3 regions of the Sporosarcina jeotgali genome follow, and region 3 is predicted to be linked to each of the others. Evidence: riboswitches for the same ligand, from Rfam matches in the RefSeq annotation. Region 3 holds a riboswitch; each other region holds the start of a gene.
What was found. Region 3 has a riboswitch for S-adenosylmethionine ahead of PGH26_RS00835 (O-acetylhomoserine aminocarboxypropyltransferase/cysteine synthase family protein). Riboswitches for the same ligand answer to the same signal wherever they lie in the genome.
Positions count from the first base shown of each region.

Region 1: another riboswitch for S-adenosylmethionine. It lies ahead of PGH26_RS12755 (cyclase family protein); the one in region 3 lies ahead of PGH26_RS00835 (O-acetylhomoserine aminocarboxypropyltransferase/cysteine synthase family protein).
Region 2: another riboswitch for S-adenosylmethionine. It lies ahead of PGH26_RS11135 (methionine ABC transporter ATP-binding protein); the one in region 3 lies ahead of PGH26_RS00835 (O-acetylhomoserine aminocarboxypropyltransferase/cysteine synthase family protein).

Region 1 is NZ_CP116341.1:2,528,443-2,536,213, reverse strand. It holds gene PGH26_RS12775 (HAD family hydrolase) at 1-41, opposite strand, end outside; gene PGH26_RS12770 (glycosyltransferase) at 10-1,227, opposite strand; gene PGH26_RS12765 (NADPH-dependent FMN reductase) at 1,567-2,142, shown strand; gene PGH26_RS12760 (IS1182 family transposase) at 2,301-4,088, shown strand; gene PGH26_RS12755 (cyclase family protein) at 3,987-4,736, opposite strand; SAM riboswitch class I at 4,838-4,945, opposite strand; gene PGH26_RS12750 (nicotinate phosphoribosyltransferase) at 5,228-6,697, shown strand; gene nadE (NAD(+) synthase) at 6,710-7,537, shown strand; gene PGH26_RS12740 (AAA family ATPase) at 7,685-7,771, shown strand, end outside.
Region 2 is NZ_CP116341.1:2,236,438-2,244,208, forward strand. It holds gene sufC (Fe-S cluster assembly ATPase SufC) at 1-544, opposite strand, end outside; partial or broken gene PGH26_RS11120 (dicarboxylate/amino acid:cation symporter) at 877-2,122, opposite strand; gene PGH26_RS11125 (MetQ/NlpA family ABC transporter substrate-binding protein) at 2,219-3,061, opposite strand; gene PGH26_RS11130 (methionine ABC transporter permease) at 3,300-3,968, opposite strand; gene PGH26_RS11135 (methionine ABC transporter ATP-binding protein) at 3,965-4,987, opposite strand; SAM riboswitch class I at 5,108-5,213, opposite strand; gene PGH26_RS11140 (thioredoxin family protein) at 5,264-5,563, opposite strand; gene gcvH (glycine cleavage system protein GcvH) at 5,631-6,014, opposite strand; gene PGH26_RS11150 (arsenate reductase family protein) at 6,092-6,451, opposite strand; gene PGH26_RS11155 (acyl-CoA dehydrogenase FadE) at 6,532-7,771, opposite strand, start outside.
Region 3 is NZ_CP116341.1:152,723-160,493, forward strand. It holds gene PGH26_RS00810 (ABC transporter substrate-binding protein) at 1-720, shown strand, start outside; gene PGH26_RS00815 (DMT family transporter) at 792-1,736, opposite strand; gene pepT (peptidase T) at 1,749-2,975, opposite strand; gene PGH26_RS00825 (DUF2187 family protein) at 3,105-3,326, opposite strand; gene PGH26_RS00830 (metal-sensitive transcriptional regulator) at 3,571-3,837, shown strand; SAM riboswitch class I at 4,361-4,476, shown strand; gene PGH26_RS00835 (O-acetylhomoserine aminocarboxypropyltransferase/cysteine synthase family protein) at 4,591-5,880, shown strand; gene PGH26_RS00840 (BCCT family transporter) at 5,930-7,426, opposite strand; gene PGH26_RS00845 (hypothetical protein) at 7,721-7,771, opposite strand, start outside.

The DNA.
Region 1 (7,771 bases), 830 kb from region 3:
TTATCCAAATCAGTTGCTAACATATGCGTCTTTAACTTCATAACTGACTCCTTCATACAGCGTATCTACTTTTTTTGCAATCACTTTCCAATTAAAATTCTTCTTGGCGAACGAAGCGGCTTGTTTACCAAGCTGTTCTGCAATATCTGGACGTTTTGCCAAAAATCCAATTGCAGAGGCAAGATCTTTTATATTTTTTGGATCCACTTGGAGTCCAGTTCTCTTGTGAATGACAATGTCACCTAATCCGCCTACTTTTGAAGCAATCACCGGACTGCCGCAGGCTTGAGCTTCTGCTGCCACCATCCCAAACGATTCATAATAGGAAGGGACAATGACGGCCAAGCTGTTTCTGAAATGTGCAGCCAGCTCTTCTTGATGAAGAGAACCGAGAAAGTCTACATGCTCTTCAATCCCTTTGACTGCATTTCTCAATTCGGCAGAAAGGGCTTGGTTTCTAATCGGATCTACCTGATCAGAATCGCCGCCTATTATTTGTAAGCGTATGGGCGTTTTAAGAAGTTCGGAATTGCAAAGAAGTTTAAAAGCTTTAAGTAAGGTATAGATTCCTTTTGTCTTTTCTAGTCGACCTGCGAATGTGATGGTTAAGGGCTGAGGGACGGGATTGGCAGCAGGAGTAAATAGTGAATCCACACCAATCGGAATCACCCGAATAGAAGATGGAAGTTTTACAGAGGCTTGAATAAGAGCTTTTTCTGTTAGAGAAGTAGCAATCACTTTATCGGCATTTGACAGGATCATTTGCTCAGCTTTTAATCTGCGAGGTTCTTTGACTCCTGTTGCCATCTGCTTAGCTGCAGCTAGAGAATGTGAAGTGTGGACCCAAGGCAAGTCAAAGTCTTTAGTTAGTTGTAAACCGAGCAGACCTGAAAGCCAATAGTGTGTATGCAGAATATCGTATTGAGAAAAATCTTGAAGCAATTTCATTTCACGATAAAAAGCCGGGAGAAGATGGTACAATTTATTTTTTTCAACAAAACCTTTTTGTCCTGCCTGGACACGCAGAACTCGGCACTTATTACCAAATCCTTCAACTTGGGGTGCTTCAGCATTTGACCAATGAGTGAATACGTCAACAGAGTGTCCGCGAGCTTCCAGCGCCAGTGCCAGTTGTTTCACGTAATTATTCTGACCCCCTGCTTGACTTGACCCCAGAGGCGCTAAAGGATCACCATGGTCTGATATAAAACAGATTTTTTTCTCCATTTATAAATTCCTTCTTTCAGTATATTTTCATAACCTCTGTAATTTAGTAAACTATCTCATAAACTATTTTAATGATTTGATTAGGATTTACCCTGTACAAAAAATCTATAAACCTTTCTATTACTTACCTGACTGGTTATTACGGGTATACATTTTTAAAACAGGGAACCATATGAATAAGTACTTATGTAAATAACAGATAAGGAATAGTGCGGGCAGGATAGAAGGAGGCAAGGTGAAATGGACATCACTATGAGCAAAATAATTAAGCAAACTGCATGAAAGTGATATCCTTATCTAAGTATAAGAAATAAAAGAACATAAAAGGAGTTCCTCAAGATGACAATACGAGTAAAAGCAATCATTGGAAGTACAAGTTCAACTTCCTACAATAGAAGATTAGTGAATTTCATGAAAAAACGTTATGCTGATCGATTGGACATTACATTAGTTTCAATCAATGATGTAGAAATGTTCTCCGTTGATCATGAAAGTGAACCGCCGGCAAATGTCCGTGCATTTAAAGAAAATGTAAAAGATTCGGATGCTGTATTATTCGCAGTTCCTGAATATAACTTCTCCATCCCAGGCGCTTTGAAGAATGCGTTGGACTGGTTATCACGCGGAGGAGAAGCAACGCTGCGTGATAAGCCTGCTTTCATTGTAGGATCGTCAATGGGCGTTTTCGGCAGTGTCCGTGCTCAAATTCATTTACGTGAAATTCTATCCAATCCCGGTCTTTCTCCATTGATTTTGCCAAACAATGAAGTGTACATTGGCTCTATTCATCAGAAACTGAGCGATGACGATGAACTAACTGACGCACCAACAGTTGCATTCTTGGATTCTGTTGTGAATAATTTCGTTGACTTCTATGAGCGCATGACGGAAATGCATGCAGCGAAAAAAGCATAAGGAAGCAAAAAGAGGCTGGGACAAAACTCAGTAAATTAAAAAAGAACGAATCCTAAGGAATTATCCTAGGGATTCGTTCTTTTGGTATTTTAGAAAGGAAAATAGGAAGACACTCTGTTAAAATAGATTCACCACAAACCATTTAAGGAGGTCTTCCTATGTTTAAAGAGTATAACATGAATCAACTAATTTTGCCGCTCGATATGGAAATGAAGCTACAGAAAGATGATATTGCCTACGCTGTGAATGAGCTCGTGGAGTCGATCCCCGGAGAAGCCTTCACAGGCTTTTTGCGTGAAACCGGCTGCCCTGCCTATCATCCGCGCATGATGATGAAGATTTTGCTCTGCGCTTACACCCAGTCCGTGTTTTCTGGCAGAAAGATTGAAGGGCTTTTGAAAGACAGTGTCCGGATGATGTGGCTGGCTCAGGGATATGAACCAACCTATCGTACGATCAATCGCTTCCGGGTCCACCCCGAAGTGAAAGAGCTTCTTCGCCAATGCTTTGTACAATTCCGCTGCCGACTCGTAGAAGAAAAGCAAATCGAAGAAGAAGCCATCTTCATAGACGGGACTAAACTCGAAGCCAATGCTAACAAGTACACCTTCGTCTGGCGTAAAGCCGTTGAAAGATACAGTGCGAGCCTGGTCGAAAAATCGAATCAGATGTATGAGGAGCTTTTGGAAAAGAACATCATACCGGAGATCGAACGAGAAAGTTCGGACGAGCTTACCACGAACGAACTGTCCAACATCCTCAACAAGCTGGAAGATACGGTACAGACCTACGATGAAAAAATTGAAGAAAGCGACGATACAGAAGTTCGAAAAGAGCTGCGGTCGCAACGCAAGGAACCAAAACAGTATCGAAAAAAGTTCCAGGATTTTTTACAACGCAAAGAGAAATACCGGATCGACATGGCGATTTTTGGAGACCGTAACAGCTATTCCAAGACGGATCATGACGCCACCTTCATGAGGATGAAGGAGGATCATATGAGTAATGGCCAGCTCAAGGCAGGCTACAATGTGCAAGTGGCAACCGAAGGACAGTATGCGCTTGCTTACGATATCTACCCAAACCCAACGGATACACGAACACTCATCCCGTTTCTTAATCTCATCGAGAAAGACTATTTCGAGCTGCCGGAGTACATAGTCGCAGATGCTGGTTATGGCAGTGAACAGAACTATGGAGATATCCTTGAAAACAGAAAGCGTACACCATTGATCACCTATAATCAGTATCGGAAGGAAAAGACAAAGAAATACAAAGAAGATCCGTTCAACACAATGAACTGGGCTTATGATGAGGAAGCGGATTCCTACACTTGTCCGAATGGCCGCAGGCTAGGATTTAGCCATTTTTCAAAACGAACCGACAAATACGGATTCACACGCGAATACAAAGCGTATGAATGCGACGATTGTTCCGATTGCCCATTGCGCTCCCTTTGTACGAAAGCGCAGGAAGGCAACAACCGGAAATTGTATATCAATGAAAAATGGGAAATGCATAAAACAATCATTCGAGCGAAGCTTTCAGAAGAGAAAACAGGTTCACTCTACGGTCAACGGAAAATCGACGTAGAACCAGTTTTTGGATTTCTGAAGGCGAATTTGGCGTTCACTCGTTTCTCTGTGCGGGGAAATGATAAGGTGAAAAATGAACTGGGCTTCGCATTCATGGCCGTGAATTTGAGGAAATACACGGCCATAAACAACATTCAGGCATCAGAAAACGGAAAGAATACGAGAAAAAAAGCGAGTGCTCACCAAAAATCGGTGAACACTCGCTTTTTTTGCTTCAATCTGACTGGTTGTGTCCCAGCCTCTTTTTTGTTAAGGAAGAATGGCGAAAGAGCGTACCGGAAATCCGGATGCCTTTTCAGGCTTTGGAACGACGTTGAAAATGACAGCGCCTTTTGCTGGAAGTTTGTCTAGATTCGTTAAAAGTTCCACTTGATACGTATCTTGTTCAAGTACATAGTACTCTCCATGGAGCGCACCGTTTTTTCTAAAGTCTGCCGCAGAATCGGTATCGAATGTCTCGTGGCCGACTGCCTTTACACCGCGTTCTTCAAAAAGGAACGTTAAGGCATCCAAGCCCCAGCCTGGAATTCGATTATTCCCCTCATCATCTTTGTTGCAAAAACGTTCTGCGTCGGGCCAGCGTTTACTCCAATCGGTCCGAAGTGCTACGAATGTATCCGATTCGATGGGTCCGTGTTCTTTTTCGAACGCCAGCAAGTCATCCTTTGAGCACGTAAAGTCATGGTCTGCTTCTGCTTCTTTGGATTTATCTACGACGACTAAAGGAAGCACAAGCTCTTTTAACTCCAGTTCCTCTAAAAAGCGTGTATCCCGCACGAAGTGAATAGGGGCATCGATATGCGTTCCGTACTGACCTGCAAAGCTGAATTGCTGTGCAAAGAAACCATAGTCATGGTTAAACAGTGTTTTGAACTCAGCGTCTTCAAACATGAAGAAGTGAGGAGAATCCGGTCCGAATGTATGAGTGAGGTCCACCCATTCTTTTGCCTTCAATGCAGTCAGTGCAGCCAGCAAATCTGTTTGTGTTTGTGTTGTCATCTCAATCCCGCCTTTTTGTGCCGAATTCCGGCTATTATATACAAAAAGAAGGCCCTCGATAAACCTTAAGAGGGCCTTCTATGCAATCCGCATGAAGTCAGCTCTCATCTTTAGAGATGCTTATGCACCTCCTGGAATTAGCACCTCGGCCATTAGGGCAGGTTGCTGAGACATCACAGGGCCAGTCCCTCCGTCTCTCTTGATAAGAAAGTATTGAATTATTTGTAAAGTGATTATTCTGATAGTATCACGCTTGAATGTTGATTGCAATAGTGCTCTGATGATTTCTTTCTCTGGGGAATTTGATATACTTGTCTATAGTTTGGAAATTCTTCAGAAGATGTTACCTGAGCTTTTATTTGCGCTTGCAAATGAAAGCGATTGCGGGTAGAAATGTGCAGTAAAATTTTTTGAGGGTAGAGTTGTTGGAAAAACGGGTAAAGCACAGTTATAAACGATCTACATAACCTATTTGGAAGAGGCGAATTAGTGTGAGCACAAACTATACGGATGATAGCTTGGCATTACATACAGATTTATATCAGATCAATATGATGGAAACGTACTGGGCGGAAGGCATTCATAACAAGAAGGCGATTTTCGAGCTGTATTTCAGAAAACTGCCATTCGGAAATGGGTATGCCATTTTTGCAGGACTTGAGCGCGTGCTGGATTATTTACGTGATCTGAAATTTACTGATAGCGATATCGCTTATTTAAAAAATGAATTGCATTATAAAGAGGACTTTCTTGAGTATTTGAAAGACGTTCGTTTTACTGGGGATCTCTATTCCATGAAAGAAGGAGAAGCGGTATTCGGAAACGAACCGATCATGCGGGTTGAAACGACGCTGGCTGAAGCACAGCTTATTGAAACAGCGCTCTTGAATATCGTTAATTACCAGACGTTAATTGCGACTAAGGCTTCTCGTATCAAGCAAGTGGTGAAAGATGAAATGGTCATGGAATTCGGAAGCCGCCGTGCGCACGAAATGGACGCGGCGGTTTGGGGGGCGCGTGCTGCGGTTATTGGCGGTGTGGAAGCGACTAGCAACGTCCGCGCGGGTAAATTATTCGGCATCCAAGCTAGCGGTACCCATGCTCACTCCCTGGTACAAGCCTATAAGAGCGAGTACAAAGCGTTTCACTCGTATGCAAAGCGGCATCGTGATTGTGTGTTCCTTGTAGATACGTACAACACGCTGAAAATCGGCGTTCCAACAGCTATTAAAGTGGCTAAAGAACTCGGCGACAAAATCAACTTCATAGGTATTCGCTTAGACAGCGGGGATATCGCGTTTTTATCGAAAGAAGCACGCCGTATGCTGGACGAAGCAGGATTCGAAGATGCGAAAATCGTGGTATCGAATGATTTGGATGAGTACACGATCCTTAACTTGAAAGCACAAGGGGCGCAAGTCGACATTTGGGGGATTGGCACAAAACTCATTACCGCATATGACCAGCCTGCGCTTGGTGCTGTTTACAAACTTGTTGCGATTGAAGGAGAGAATGGTGAAATGGTCGACACCATCAAAATTTCTTCCAATGCAGAGAAAGTGACGACACCGGGACGTAAGAAATTGTATCGGATTATTGATAAAGAAAATGGGAAAGCTGAAGGAGACTACATCACTATGTATGATGAAGATCCGAATGCCGAAAAGCGCATTAAAATGTTCCATCCCGTCCATACGTTTATCTCAAAGTTTGTAACGAATTTTGAAGCTAGGAACCTTCATGAAAAAGTGGTTGATCACGGACAAGTCATCTATGACGTCCCGCCAACTTTAGAAATCCGGCAGTATGCAAAAGATAACTTGGATCTGTTATGGGATGAATACAAACGCTCACTTAACCCTGAAGAATATCCAGTCGATTTGAGTCAGAAATGCTGGGACAATAAGATGAAAAACATTCAAGAAGTCCAGGAAATGGTAAGTGACTTCATCCACGAATAGGAGGGACCGGAAATGAATGAATTACAACAGCAAATTATTCATGAGTTGCACGTGCTGCCAAAGATTGATCCGCAAAAAGAGGTTCGGGTTTCTGTAGATTTTCTAAAAGCGTATTTAAAGAAAAATACGTTTTTAGAAGGCTATGTTCTTGGGATTTCAGGAGGTCAGGATTCAACGTTAGCTGGAAAGCTCGCGCAGATGGCAGTTGATGAATTGAATGAAGAACTCTCGACTGACCGCTATAAGTTTGTTGCAGTCCGATTGCCATACGGTACGCAATTCGATGAGGAAGATTGCCAAGACGCTCTGCGTTTTATAAAGCCTTCTGCTACGTATACAGTGAATATTAAAGAAGCAGTAGATGCCAGCCGACGTGCATTGGACGCAGCCGGCATTTCCTTATCCGATTTTGAAAAAGGGAATGAAAAAGCGAGAGAACGCATGAAAGTACAGTTTTCAATGGCGGCGTTCCATCATTGCGCAGTAATCGGTACGGATCATGCAGCAGAAGCCATTACAGGATTCTTTACAAAGTTTGGCGACGGGGCTGCCGATGTTACACCGCTGTCCCGTTTGAACAAACGCCAAGGGAAGGAGATGCTTCGCGAGCTTGGATGTCCGGAACATTTGTATAACAAAGTCCCGACTGCCGATTTAGAAGAAGATAAGCCTGCGTTGCCGGATGAGATAGCGCTTGGCGTCACTTACGAACAGATCGATGACTATCTGGAAGGAAAGTCAATACCGGACGCGACCCGTCAAACGATCGAACGTCATTACCTCCGTTCCGAGCACAAGCGGCATCTTCCAATTACTGTATTCGATGATTTTTGGAAATGATTGTAGAAACCTCTCTTTTCTTGAGAGGTTTTTTTGTTGCCGGTTAATTCTGTTTGTTTTGTAAATTTGTTTGTCGGACTGTAGGAATTCCGGTATGATGGAAAGAACTGTAGAGTCATCCAGCAAATGAGCATGGGGGGAATTAGGATGTCATATAAAGAGAAAATCGATGCGATCCTAGCGCGCATCGAACAAACAATTGTAGGAAAACGGGAAATCAGCGAACTTAGTCTG
Region 2 (7,771 bases), 1.1 Mb from region 3:
GCAACGCGTCGATATCAAGTCCGGAATCGATTTCGTCCAGGATTGCGAACTTAGGTTTCAACATCATAAGCTGAAGAATTTCGTTACGCTTTTTCTCTCCGCCTGAGAATCCTTCGTTCAAGTAGCGAGTTGCCATATCTTCGTCCATTTCAAGAACTTCCATTTTGCTGTCGAGTTCGCGGATGAACTTCATCAATGAAATTTCGTCGCCTTCTTCGCGTCGTGCGTTAATGCCTGAGCGAAGGAAGTCAGCGTTTGTTACGCCTGTAATTTCACTTGGGTATTGCATGCCCAGGAACAATCCGGCTTTCGCACGTTCGTCCACTTCCATTTCAAGAACTTCTTCTCCATCAAGAAGAACAGAACCTGATGTTACTTCGTATTTTGGATGACCCATGATTGCAGACGCGAGCGTAGATTTACCTGTTCCGTTCGGTCCCATGATTGCATGGATTTCATTTGTGTTGATTGTTAAATTGACACCTTTAAGTATTTCTTTGTCTTCGATTGAAACATGAAGATCTTTGATTTCCAAAGTAGCCATTCCAATACCTCCAGTATGCTTAAGATGAATTTTATCATCTTCTATTTATCATCATTCTAATCTTATCCTATATACGTAGTACTTGCAAATCATTAAGAATGATTATAATTAATCAAAGAAACCTTCCATTTACTCGGTTTTTTCCACTTACTTTCATTTTCAATTGATGTATTGTCAATGAGAATTTATCACGGCCTGTTCACAAACTGTATCTGCTGATTTAGTTTATTAAACATAGATATTCTCATCTATTCTTTCATTCTTTATAGAAACCAAAAGCGCGCCATCCTCTAAAGTAATAGAAGATTGACGCGCTGCTAATGAACGTTTGCTTATTTAGATAGTTTTGCAGATGTGCCGTCTTTTGAAAAACTGTCGACCACGATGGCAAGTGCCCCGTCGCCTGTAACGTTGGTTGCAGTACCGAAGCTGTCTTGTGCCATGTATAAGGCAATCATGAGCGCAACCATAGACTCGTCAAAGCCCAGCATGGAAGCCAATAGACCTGTTGCTGCGACTACTGCCCCGCCTGGTACTCCTGGCGCCGCAATCATTGTAATTCCTAACATGAAGATGAAGCCAAGATAGGCAACAAAGCTAATTGGCATATCGTTCATGAGCATGACTCCGATTGAACAAGATACAAGTGTAATGGTGCTGCCTGATAAGTGAATGGTCGCAAACAACGGAATCGTAAAGTCCGTAACTCGTGCAGATGCACCTGTTTGCTTCGCTTGACGCAGCGTTACAGGAATCGTTGCCGCTGAAGATTGAGTACCCACCGCTGTGAAATAAGCGGGAGCCATAATCTTCATCAGACGGAACGGGTTCCGCTGCGATACTGCCCCTGCAACTGTGTATTGCAATGTGAGCATAATCAAATGAAGAATGATGATCATCACAAAGACGAAAATGAAAATCGAAAGTACTTTTGCCACTTCGCCAGTATAGGTCATATTTAAGAAAATCCCGAAAATATGAATTGGTAAAAGAGGAATAATGATGACTGAAATCACTTTTTCAATAATTACATTCAATTCTTCAAACATACTAAGCATTGTTTTGCTGCCAATTGCGGCCATTCCAATCCCCAATACAAATGCAAGAAGCAATGCCGTCATAACCCCCATGAGAGGTGTCATTTCCAGATCGAAGAACGCAGTTGCCGCCTCTTTCGCAGTTTCTAATCGATTTGCTGCCTAACCCGCTTATGTATCCTGGCAGTATGCTGGTTGCTGCAAAGAATGCAAGAATTCCTGCGATGATTGTTGATGTATACGCAAATAATGTCGCAAGACCAAGCAGCTTCCCAGACCCTTTACCAAGTTTTGCAATTCCCGGTGCGATGAATGCCAAAATAATTAATGGAACTACAAAGTTAAGGAATCCCCCAAAGATCATGTTAAATGTTGCGAAGAAGCGCGTGAAGCCTTTTGCAAACCCTTCACCAATCATAGGTGTTAAATAACCAAGCCCCACTGCAAGGGCGATCGCTATAACAATACGCCAAATCAGTCCTATTTTAAATTTCAATTTCCAAACTCCTTTCGTGCGTTGAATTAGTAAAACTCTTTCCATCATACATGAAAACGCTTTAAAAAAGTATGAACCTTTATGAACATTTTCCATAAAAAAAACCTCTCATTTTGAAAAAAAAATGAGAGGTTTCTTCTATTATTTAGTGACAGGTACAACGGACCCTTTCCACTTATCGAGGATGAAGTCTTGGATTTCTTTCGAAGTCAGGACTTCACCAAGTGCTTTAATCGCTGGTTTGTCTTCATCACCTGTATTAACTGCGATAATGTTTACGTACGGAGAGTCTGATTCTTCAAGTGCGATTGAATCTTCCATCGGATTGATGCCTGCGTCAATTGCATAGTTTGAGTTGATGAGAACTGCATCGCCTTCTTCACTATCATACATTTGCGGAAGAAGTGCTGCTTCGTAGTTCGCATCGAATTGAATGTTTTTAGGGTTATCCACAATGTCTTTCACTTCAGCTTTAGTTTTATCCACACCGTCTTTTAGCTTGATAAGACCTTCTGCTTCAAGCATTGCAAGAACACGGCCATGGTCTGCGACTGAGTTACTGATTAGGATTGTAGCGCCTTCAGGAAGTTCGTCCAGCGATTTGTATTTCTTAGAATAGACACCGATAGGCTCGATATGAATGCTGCCTGCGTTTGTGAAGTCATATCCGTGGTCTGCAATTTGTGTTTCCATGTAAGGGATGTGCTGGAAGTAGTTCGCGTCCAGGTCTCCGGAGTCCAGGTCTTGGTTCGGAAGTACGTAGTCCTGATACGGTTCGATTTCTAAGTCATAGCCTTTTTCTTTCAACAATGGCTTTGCTTCTTCTAGGATTTCTGCGTGTGGAACGTTTGAAGCACCGACTTTGATGACTTTCGAGTCTTCATCAGAACCGCCTGCGCTTCCGTTTTTGTCGTCTTTGGCTCCGCATGCTGCAAGTGCTAATACAAGTACCGCTAGTAAAATTCCAGTTAAAAACTTTTTCATCCATTCCACTTCCCTTTTCTGATTTTTTAGTGACTTTGTTGCTAATACATGATCCGTTGATTGAAGTGTAAGGCGGCGACTCCTGCGGAATCAGCGAAGACCGAAGACCCCGCAGGAAGCGCAGCGACCGAGGAGGCTGAGTTCGAGCCCGCGGAAAGCGTCCGCCTGCAACGTAAATCAACACCGTCCATAACCAAAGTCATTATATAGTAGACAGGCACGCCTGTTTTTCCCTGGATTATCGTTTGTCTAATCTTTTGACGGCGAAGTCTCCTGCGAATTGCAGGATGAAGACGACGACTAGGATTAAGACGGTTGAAACGAGAGTAACGTCTTCACGGCTTCGCTGGAATCCGTCTAGAAAAGCGAGTGTTCCAAGTCCTCCGGCACCGATAATTCCTGCCATTGCTGTGTAGCCTACCAGTGCAATCGCAGTAACTGTGATCCCTGAGATTAAAGCGGGCATCGATTCTGGCAATAATACTTTGAAGATGATGGTTGAGGTTTTTGCTCCCATTGAGCGTGCTGCCTCCAGTACACCTTTATCGATTTCAGTCAGCGCAATCAAGACCATTCTTCCGTAAAATGGTGCGGCTCCTATAATCAATGCCGGCATTGCTGCTTCCGGTCCGCGAATTGTGCCGAGCAGGAATTTCGTGAAAGGAATAAGCAGGATGATCAAAATGATAAATGGAATCGACCGGAAGATATTAACGATCGAGCCAGTCAGCAAATTCACGAGTTTGTTAGCCCATATATGACCAGGTGCAGTTAGGAACAATAGAATTCCAAGTGCGAGTCCGATAATGAATGTGAATACGGTGGAGACTGCGGTCATATAAAGGGTTTCTACAGTTGCATCCCACATTTTTGCCCAGTCGACGTTCGGGAAATAGGTTTCAATCATTTCTCAAACACCTCCGTTTGAACACCTTGTTCATGTAAGTATTGAATCGCATTTGTAATGGCTTCGGGGTCCCCTGTCAGTTGTAAAATCAGCGTCCCGTATGCACCGCCGCGAGTTTGCGAGATGTTCCCTTGAAGAATGCTGACATCCACTGGATACTCTCTTATTAAACTAGCGAGGACAGGCTGCTCAGTGCGTTCTCCGACAAATGCTAGTTTGACGAGGGTGCCGTCCGGATAATCCTGATGCATGAGTGACATCACTTTCTTCGCATCTTCCGGTTCCGTCACTTGTGAAACAAATCGTTTGGTAATCGGTTCTTTAGGTGACTGGAAGAGCTGCAGTACGTCTCCTGTTTCTACAACGCGTCCCGCTTCCATTACTGCGACCTCATGACAGATTTTCCGGATGACGTGCATTTCGTGCGTGATGAGGACAATTGTTAATCCGAGACGTTCGTTAATGCTTGTCAGCAAGTCTAGTATTGCGTCCGTCGTTTCTGGATCAAGTGCTGACGTGGCTTCATCACATAAGAGTACTTCTGGGTCGTTTGCAAGTGCCCGGGCAATCCCGACACGCTGTTTCTGGCCGCCTGATAATTGCGATGGATAAGCATTTTCACGTCCTGCTAATCCTACAAGCTCTATCAGTTCAGATGCTTTTTTCTCTCGCTCTGCTTTGTTAACACCTGCTATTTCTAACGGAAAAATGATGTTTTCTTTAACGGTGCGAGACCAAAGTAAATTGAAATGCTGGAAGATCATACTGATTTTTTGCCGGGCTTGGCGGAGTTCTTTTCCGCCGATGGATGAGATCTTACGTCCATTGACTTCGACCGATCCGTCTGTTGGCTGTTCCAGTCCGTTCAGCAAGCGGATCAATGTACTTTTCCCGGCACCGCTGTATCCGATAATGCCGTATATCTTTCCTTCTTCAATTGTAAGGTTAACTCCGTCAACTGCAGTAATTGCAGTGCTTGAGGTCCCAAATCGTTTGTTGACATTTGCTAATTGAATCATTCGACACCCACCTCACTGCTTTTCATTCTGTCCATGATTGTTTGCAATTAAAAAATAAAAACGCCTTCCTGCAGATTCACAGAAAGGCGTACGCATTAAAATTCATGGCGTTCATCCGATCTCTCATCTTTCAAAGCAAATGCTTTGTGTGACTTGGCACCATTTCAAGTTTATTGACGGTTGCCGGGCTTCGCAGGGTACTCCCCTCCACCTCTCTGTATAAGAGTCAGTTATTCAATTGGTTGCTATTAGTTATACCATAGCGATTTAGGAGTGTCAACTAAGCTTTTCGAGAATATTTTGAACCGATTGAAAGGCATAGACTTTCTCAAGTGACTTTCCTTTACGCTTAATGAGCAAGCACGGGACACTTTCAATCTGGTATTCTGCTGCAAGTTCTTCAACATAGTTCAAATTGGCTTTTCCAATCGGAACATCAGGCTTCAATTCTGTTACGACATTCAATATTTTGCTGGCCACTGCACACGTTCCGCATAGCGGTGTATACAAATAGAATGCCGTAAGCTCTTCTCGATCAGCGAGTTCTTTCCACTCACTATATGTCCATTCATTCATACCTATCACCTTCACTCTATTTCAAAAGAAAATATAAAAGACGCCGGATCAGCGGCGTCTTGAGGTTTTATTCTCCGACAGTCATTTTGTCGTAGTCTTCAGGAGTCATAAGCTCTTCGAGTTCAGCCGGCTTCGTTGCTTCCACAACGACCATCCAAGCACCCTCGTAAGGAGATTCGTTGACTAGCTCGGGGCTGTCCTCTAAATCTTCGTTTACTTCAACGACTTTACCGCTGATTGGTGCATATAGTTCTGAAACTGTTTTTACAGATTCAACACTGCCGAATGGCTCGTCTGATTTTAATTCGTCGCCAACTGATGGCAATTCAACGAACACGATATCACCAAGCTCAGATTGTGCAAAGTGTGTAATACCAATTCGGTATTTACCGTCTTCTTCTTTAACCCATTCGTGCTCTTCAGAATACTTCAAACCTTGTGGTGTGCTCATTCTTTACCCCTCCAACAGTTAATTGTTATGTCTAATTCTATTTTGCCACAGGTACCTTTGAAAGACAAGAAATGAAGTTAAGCCTTCCACGTTTCTGCGAAAGTCTCTTCGTTGAAGCCTACTGTGGTCGTTTTACCATCTGTCACCAGAGGACGCTTAATGAGCATACCGTCAGATGCCAGCAATTTAATTTGTTCATCCTCACTCATAGTCGCAAGTTTGTCTTTCAATCCAAGTTCACGATATTTCATGCCGCTCGTATTGAAGAACTTCTTCAACGGCAACTGTGAACTTGTGATGATTTCTTTCAATGCTTGTTCGCTCGGCGGCTGTTCAGCGATGTTCGATGCTTCGTATGGAATCTCATTTTCTTTCAGCCACTTTTCAGCCTTTTTACATGTTGTACATTTTGGATAGCCATAATAGTGCAGTCCCAATACAGTCACCCCCATTGGTTCCATTTTACCACAAAAACATCCAGACTACTTAAATTGCAGTCTGGATGGGAATATACGTATTAAACTACATATTTAGCAGCATCGATAAGCTTGACGGATGCTTCACGCTTCTTCGCAATTACGTTGTAAGGGTTCGAACGAGTCAACTTGCGCAATGCGGAGATCATCATGCGCTGGTTATCTCCGTCCACTGCTGCGTATAGTGTTTCTTTTGCATCACGTTCGATTGCAGCGAATGCTTCTTGACAGAAAATCTCGGTGTACAAGATTTTTTGCTGTTCTTTTTCCGCACCGTTTTTCGCGACTGCTTTTTCAGTACGCAGGAGCGCAGATTCCATTGCAAAGATGTTGTTCGCAATATCCGCAATGTTTACAAGGACTTCTTGTTCTTCTTCTAGCTTCGTACCGTAACGCTGTGCAGCTAATCCAGCAGCCAGCAGACCGATTTTCTTCGCATTTTTCACTAGAACTTTTTCTTGTTCAAGCGGTGCATCGCCGATTTCTTCCGGCATCATCATAAGAAGCTCTTCTTGAAGTGCTTGAGCTTGTTGCAGCAATGGCAACTCGCCTTTCAATGCTTTCTTCATGAATGTTCCCGGAACGATCATGCGGTTGATTTCGTTTGTTCCTTCGAAGATTCGGTTGATACGTGAATCGCGGTATGCGCGCTCCACTTCGTATTCAGCCATGAAACCATATCCGCCGTGTAATTGAACCGCTTCGTCAACGATATAATCGAGTGTCTCAGAACCGACAACTTTGTTGATAGAACATTCAATTGCATACTCAGCAATTGCTGCTGCAATCGCTTTTCCGTCTTTTTGCTGTTCAGCAGTCATCTGGCTTTGACGCTGCTCGAAATAACCAACTGTACGGTAAATCAAGCTTTCCGTCGCATATAGCTGGGACGCCATTGTTGCAATCTTTTCTTTCGTCAAGTTGAACGATGAAATCGGCGTATTGAATTGCTTACGCTCATTTGAATACGAAATCGCAAGTTCAAGCGCACGCTTCGATCCGCCAACTGTACCGACTCCAAGCTTGTAGCGGCCAATGTTCAAAATGTTGAAAGCGATGATGTGGCCGCGGCCGACTTCACCAAGCAAGTTCTCAACAGGCACTTCAGCGTCAGACAAGATCAATGTACGTGTAGATGAAGACTTGATACCCATCTTTTTCTCTTCCGCTCCAACAGAAACGCCAGGGAATTCGCGTTCTACGATGAATGCAGAGAACTTATCACCGTCGATTTTCGCATAGACAACGAATACATCCGCAAATCCAGCGTTCGTGATCCAC
Region 3 (7,771 bases):
ATTGCGGATAAAGGGCACAATATGCCAGGCGAATCGTATTTCTCTTTCGTCATTGGCAATCACATGAAAGATGTCATTAAAGACTATCCAGACTTCAAAGGGAAAAAAATTGCGGTGTCTTCACGCAACTCGATAGATGGATACATCTACGAGGAAATGCTGAAGCATGCGGGCCTTACAGAGGAGGATGTAGAATACGTCCATATCGCTGATTTTGGTGCAATGCTCGGTGCGATTGACTCAGGAACAATCGATGCTGCGCTCAATATCGAGCCGCTGATCGCACAGGGAATAGACAAAGGATTCCATGTGCGTTTCGGAGATGCAACGGACTATGCTCCAGAATCACAAATCGCGATGGTACTCGCATCACCCCAATTCATGGAGGACGAAGAATTATCCATTCGCTTCATGGCGGCCTACTTACAAGGGGTTCGGGACTACAACGATGCATTCTTTGAAGAGGTAGATGAGGATGCAATCATCGACATCATGGTGAAGCATACAGCGCTGAAAGATGCGGAGTTATGGGATAAAGTCTTTGTAACGGGGCTGGATCCGGACGGAAAGATGTTCGTGGATGACATTCAAAAACAATATGACATGTATAAAGCAAACGGTGCGATTATTGGGGACATCGATTTCGACAAAGCGATTGACAGCAGTCTTGCAGAAGAAGCCGTTGAATTACTCGGGGAATATGAAGCTGCTAAGAAGTAATGAAACAGACTGTCCGAAACGTCAGGTTGTCTGACGTTCGGGCAGTATTTTTATGGAGTTAGTCGCAATTGTCATTTGGCGGCAACAGCAGTTTGCCAGCTATGCAGTAACATGCCGATAATAATAACAGCGATACCGGCTAAAGACAGAGGACCTGGAAGCATCAGGTTAAGGAGCAGCATTTCACCGGCCATAGCAAATATAAGCTCTAGGGACTGTGTCGCTTCCACTGCAGCAAGTCGTCCCTGATCATGTTGGACAAGATCCGTTGCCATGAAGAACAAAGTCGTGGCAATGACACCGGAACTCACCCCGACTACAAATGACTGACCAAGCTGACTGAGAGAAGGAAGCCCGGCAGTAATCCATGCATAGATTGCAAGCGCAAACCAGACAGGAACTGTCATCAAAGTCATGGCAAGTACCCGTTGAAACGTATCCAGTGATCCGCCTAACAGTTCCATCATCTTGCGGTTGCCGAGCGGGTAGGCGAAGGCCGCAACAAGAACAGGCAATGTCCCAAACGCGAGGGCTTTTCCTGTCACTGACTGCGCATGAGGGATTTGGATAAAGACCACCCCTGCAAGAATGACAAGTGAAATGATAAGTGATGGCAGGGGAATCCGCTGTCTAACCCGCTGTTGGCCGTTCGCTGTTTCTATGGTGATGAAAAACAGTGGAGCCAGTAACACTCCTGCTACAATCGTCAGCTGCCAAGTTCCAGCCAGCAGCCAGCCGGGGGCATATGCTGCTGAAAAAGTTAACGGACCATAAAATAGCACAAAGGCAACAAAGCTCCATGCAAAAAAGGGCCACGGTTTGGCCGTCATTTCACGCTTGACCGCCCCGAGACCCTTTCGTGCACCAACAATTGCAAAAAGAAACGGAACCATGAAGAAATAGCGGAGTGATGCACTCCACATCCAACTGCCCCCCGATAGTTCCATCGAGCGGTTGAGCACAAATGTAACCGCGAAAAAGACAGCGGCAAGTACGCCCAGCCAGATTCCTTTCATGGTAACGCCTCCTTATGCACGGGATTCGTAAAGTTTTACAGCTTCAATAATGACTTGAGCCGCTTTTTCCATTGTCTCTGCAGATACAAATTCGTAGCGTCCGTGGAAGTTTTCTCCCCCGGCAAATATATTAGGCGTTGGAATACCCATATAAGAAAGTTGTGATCCGTCAGTTCCGCCCCGAATCGGTTCAATAATGGATGAAATCTCTAAATTGTTGAATGCTTCGGAAATGATATCCACGATTTCCATATGAGGCTTGATTTTCTCACCCATATTGAAGTACTGATTTTGCAATTCAAGCTCAACCGCTTCCTCGCCGTAATCAGATTGCATTTGTGAAACGGTATCGAAAAACAATTTCTTGCGTGCCTCATAGGAGTCCTTGTCGAAATCACGAATAATATATTCCAGCACTGTCTTCTCAACTGAACCGTGGATGTCCATTAAGTGAATGAATCCTTCACGTCCCTCTGTTAACTCAGGAATTTCTAAAGCAGGCATGGCCGCTTGAAATTCTTGTGCACGTAAAATGGAGTTCACCATTTTCCCTTTTGCAGTGCCTGGATGAACGTTTGTTCCTTTGAATGTAACGCGTGCACCGGCTGCATTGAAGCTCTCATATTGCAATTCGCCAAGCGGACCGCCGTCCATCGTATAAGCAAAGTCGACACCAAATGCTTCTACATCGAATTTGTGCGGGCCGCGTCCAATTTCCTCATCCGGTGTGAAAGCCACGCGTAATTTACCGTGCTTCACTTCAGGATGCTGTTGGAAATAAGCCATCGCCGTCATGATTTCTGCAATACCAGCTTTATCATCTGCGCCAAGCAGCGTTGTTCCATCCGTTGTAATCAACGTCTGACCGATATAATTTTGGAGTTCCGGGAAACGGCTGACAGAGAGAGTTGTGTTCTCATTCAACACTAGATCACTGCCTTCATAGTTATCATGACGCTGCGGATTCACATTCTTACCTGTGAAATCAGGTGATGTATCCACGTGCGCTAAGAAGCCGATTACAGGGATCTCTTTGTCTGTATTCGCAGGAAGTGTAGCAAACAAGTAGCCGTTCTCATCGAGCGTAATGTCTTCCATGCCTAGTGTTGTAAGCTCTTCCTTCAATAGATGCAGCAAATCCCACTGGTTAGCAGTCGACGGTGTTGTCGAACTCTTTTCATCAGATTCAGTGTCAATCTTTGCATAGCGAATGAATCGTTCTAATAGCTGTTCTTTCATAATATCTAAAAAGTCCCCTTTCAAATCTATGTAGTAATAAGCGGCTGCATGTGTTTTTGAGAATGAACAGACGACAAAACCGACAGAACTAGTGCGATCTGCCGGAGGTTGAAGTCGGTGCGCTGTAGATTATTCGACTGTGTAATTTTTATGAGCGACAACGGTTAGTGTGGAAGCGGCGCCAATCAGATCAGCGTCTTCTTCTGAAATTTCTACAATAACGGAGTTCTCTAAGATCTTGTGGATTGCCCCTACAACGAAAACATCATTACGTGTGAACGAAATCTTTTCGCCAATTTTACGCGCTGCGATAAAATCAGAGACAGGATGTTCCTTACGCGGAAAAGCCAAACGAATCCCTCCTCTAGTCTGTTTCGATCTCTTTAGAATTGTGAAGACCCATGGCCATTCAGAAAAACAGACAGTGTGTCGTGCGGTTGGCCCGATGGTTTGGAACAATAAAATTTGTAATACTGCTATAAGTATAGCATAATTCGAACAATTTCGCGCTTTTCATGTCGAAGGAAGTGGATTTGATTGACGATATACCAGAAGGGGTATAACATGTACATAATGTTGAGAGGAGGCCAGATCCATGGAATACGATGCAAAAGTGGTGAATCGACTAAAAAGAATTGAAGGTCAAATTCGCGGAGTCCTGCGGATGATTGAAGCTGGTGATGAATGCAAAGACGTCATAACACAGTTATCTGCGTCTCGCTCTGGAATCGATCGGACTATAGGGTTAATTGTAAGCACGAACCTGATTGCTTGTATGGAAAACGAAGAGTTGTCGGATAACCCGCAATCGAAAGAGGCACTTGTTAAAGAAGCTGTCGACTTACTAGTAAAGAGCCGCTAACTGCGTGCTCTTTTTTTGTGGGATTAAACATTAAAGTCTTCTAACGGTTCTCTCATCAAGTCCTAATAAACATCACAGTTCTGGAAGAGTATGCATCAATTGCTTCTGTCATCGACCCAGCAAGCTTCACTGCACGTGTTACTGAAGACAACGTGAATAACCCCACAATCTTGCTAACGGACGCGAGCAGTTCAAAAGCATCTACGTAAAACGCACAAACATGCTCAAAATCATCAACCTAAAAGGCGGCCAAATTTTCTACGGCACAGCTTAATAATTAATTCTTACCCGCAAACCAAAGTCTGCCCAGATTTTGGTTTGCGGTTTTTTTGTCCCTTTTCTGTGCAGTTGTTTGTCCTGCGAGAATCCGTTGACTGAAGGTGCAGGCGGCGGCTCCGGCGGAAATCGAACCCCGTTTAATTAGTAAACACGAAACTATCAAACAATTTTGATTTAACTGTTGACTTTCTATTTTCAAGCACGTATACTCAGTTCCAAGATGGAAAACTGAATAAGTCACAAACTCTTATCAAGAGCGGCGGAGGGACTAGGCCCTGCGATGCCCGGCAACCGGCAAGCATACCAGCTTGCAAAGGTGCTACTTCCTACAGATCTATTGTTAGATCTGAAAGATAAGGGGAAGTGCCAGCAATGGCAGATCCTCTTCTATCGGTAGAAGGGGGTTTTTTTAGTTTCCCCATCACCCGTCCGGTGTGCGCAGTTCCATCAAACTAATTTCCGGAGGTTATGTATATGACAAATTTTCAACCCGAAACCCTGTTACTGCACGGTGGTCAAGAACCAGATCCAACGACTGGGTCACGAGCTCTTCCTATCCATAGAACTACATCATTCGTATTTCGTGATACGGACCATGCCAAGAATCTTTTCGCACTGCAAGAGGCTGGCAACATCTACACACGTATCACGAACCCGACAGTCGCTGTGTTTGAAGAACGCATCGCGTTACTTGAAGGGGGAACAGCAGCCGTTGCACTCTCATCAGGCATGGCGGCAATCGCATTCTCCATCTTGAACATTGCAGAAGCCGGTGACGAAATTATTGCAGCGTCCAACCTATATGGCGGTACGTACAATTTGTTCGCTGTAACGTTGCCGAAGTACGGGATTACTGTTAAATTTGTCGACTCAACTGATCCGGAAAACTTCCGCAGTGCGATTACGGAAAAGACCAAAGGGATCTTCGCTGAAACAATTGGCAACCCGAGCCTGCAAGTGCTCGATATCGAAACGATTGCATCGATCGCGCACGAAAATGGCGTTCCGCTTTTAATCGACAATACATTTGCCTCCCCATACGGATGCAACCCGATTGAATTTGGTGCTGACGTTGTTATCCATTCTGCAACAAAGTGGATTGGCGGTCACGGAACGACAATCGGCGGAGTGGCAGTAGACGCAGGGAAGTTTGATTGGACACAAGGAAGATTCCCAGGCTTCACAGAGCCGGACGAATCATATCATGGATTGCGTTACGGCATCGACACGGCAGGCGCTGCATTCGCGACAAAGCTCCGTGTTCAAGGACTGCGTGATTTCGGCCCGTGTCTCGATCCGGACAGTGCGTTCAACTTCCTGCAAGGCTTGGAGACGCTTCATCTGCGAATCCAGCGTCATGGGGAAAATGCTCAAAAGGTTGCGCAGTTCCTGAAAGAACATCCATCGGTTGACTGGGTTACCTACACGGGTCTCGACGATCATCCAACAGCAGATCTTGCTAAGAAATACATTAAAAATGGGGCAGGTTCTATTATTGTCTTCGGAATTAAAGGCGGACGTGACGCAGGACGCCGTGTAATCGATAACGTAGCCGTCTGGTCCCACGTAGCGAACGTCGGGGATGCAAAGTCGTTAATTATCCATCCGGCTTCTACGACGCATCAGCAGCTGTCTGGAGAGGACTTGAAAAATTCAGGGGTAACAGAGGAACTCATTCGTCTCTCGGTCGGTCTTGAATCAGCAGAGGATATTATTGCAGATTTGAAACAAGCGATTGAAAAAGCAGTACCCGTTACTGCGTAATTAACACAAAAACACCGGAATCCTCATATGGATTCCGGTGTTTTACTAGTTAATGTTTCGGACGTTTACTATGCTTCACGTCTTTTTGCAGCTCCTTAAAGAGCGCAGTGACCATAAACAGTATGATGAACGAAAACGGCAGTGCTGCGATAATAATCGTGTTCTGCAGCGCGGAAAGACCTCCGACAGATAGCAAAATAATTGCAATACCTGATTGGATGAGCCCCCAAATCATTTTGACACTGTTAGGCGGGGTCAGCGAGCCGTATGTCGACTGCATTCCAAGAACAAAGGTCGCTGAATCCGCTGAAGTGATGAAAAACGACGTAATGAGCAGAATTGCAAATGCTGATGTTAACGTAGACCATGGCAGCTGACTAAACAGTTGGAAAACAACGATCTCCGTGTTAGCAGAAGCTAAATCAGCAGCACCTGATTTCTGAATTTCAATCGCAGTTGTTCCGAACGCGGAGAACCAGATGAAACTAAGAATACTCGGTGCGAGCAATACCCCTACCATGAATTCACGGATGGTACGCCCTTTTGACACACGTGCGATGAACATACTGACGAATGGTGCCCAAGAGATCCACCAAGCCCAATAGAAGATTGTCCACGTGTCGAGCCATTCCCGATTCCCGGCATTCAGTGGAGCGGTACTTAAACTCAAGTCGATAAAGTCAGACACATAGCCTCCGACTGAATCTGTAAAGATGTTCATGATGAGCAAAGTAGGTCCTAAGATGAGCATGAATCCAAGTAATGCCAGTGCTAATACTAGGTTCGTATTTGATAGGTACCGAATTCCTTTGCTAAGTCCAGACCATGCAGACATGATGAACAGGACAGTAACAACAGAAATGATAATAAATTGGGACCGTATGCCGATTTCAAACCCGAACAAATAGTTCAGGCCGGCATTAATTTGAACAGCGCCAAAGCCGAGAGACGTGGCCACGCCGAATGACGTTGCAAAGACAGCGAGGACATCGATGATAGTTCCCCAGGGCCCTTTCATTTTGTCGCCAAAAATCGGCTTCAGTGTTGCTGAAATTAATCCTGGTTCCCCTTTGCGGAATTGGAAATACGCTAAGCATAGCGCTACGATTCCGTATAAAGCCCAAATGTGGATTCCATAATGAAGAAAAGTTTGACGCATGGATTCTCTGAAAGCCGCATTGGTTCCAGGCTCTGCAGTTGCAGGGTTTACCGCGAAATGTGAAAGTGGTTCAGCAGCGCCATAAAAGACGAGCCCGATCCCCATTCCAGCTGAAAACAGCATTGCAATCCAGGTGATTGTGGAGAATTGTGGACGATCCGTGTCTTTCCCTAATCGGATTTTTCCGTAGGGACTGAAGATTAAGTAGATACTGACGCCAACTAATAGCGTCATTAATAACATGTAGTACCAACCGAATGCAGTGGACACGAAGTTTTTCACGATGCCGGTCCCAGCCTCAAAACGCTCTGGATCAATGACACCGTAGCCAACGGCCAAGACGATTAGACCAATCGTTATATAAAAGACATTTGATATTTTTCTCATGGTTCCCCCTTAGTGACGATAGTTTTCACAAGCAGTTTACCACTATACTATTGATTATGAAGAAGTGCAACCGTATAGCCAGCGCGCCCGAGGGGAGTTCTAAGCTTATGGATTGTTTGTATTATTTACAGTATTCAATGAAGGTAAACCCAAAAGAGAGCTTTCCGTGAAATAAAGTTCAGGCATTGTCACAAAGCTGCGGGGAAATGCTCATAAACAAGTGCAGTTGTAGCCGATTCGTTGTGTCAGCACGTGGAGTCTGGTGAAAACAAGCGGAGCGCTTCCAATTAGTTCCTAAATGGGTGCGAGTTGTGTCCCGTGGCTGATTAATTCTCCTGTGTGGCC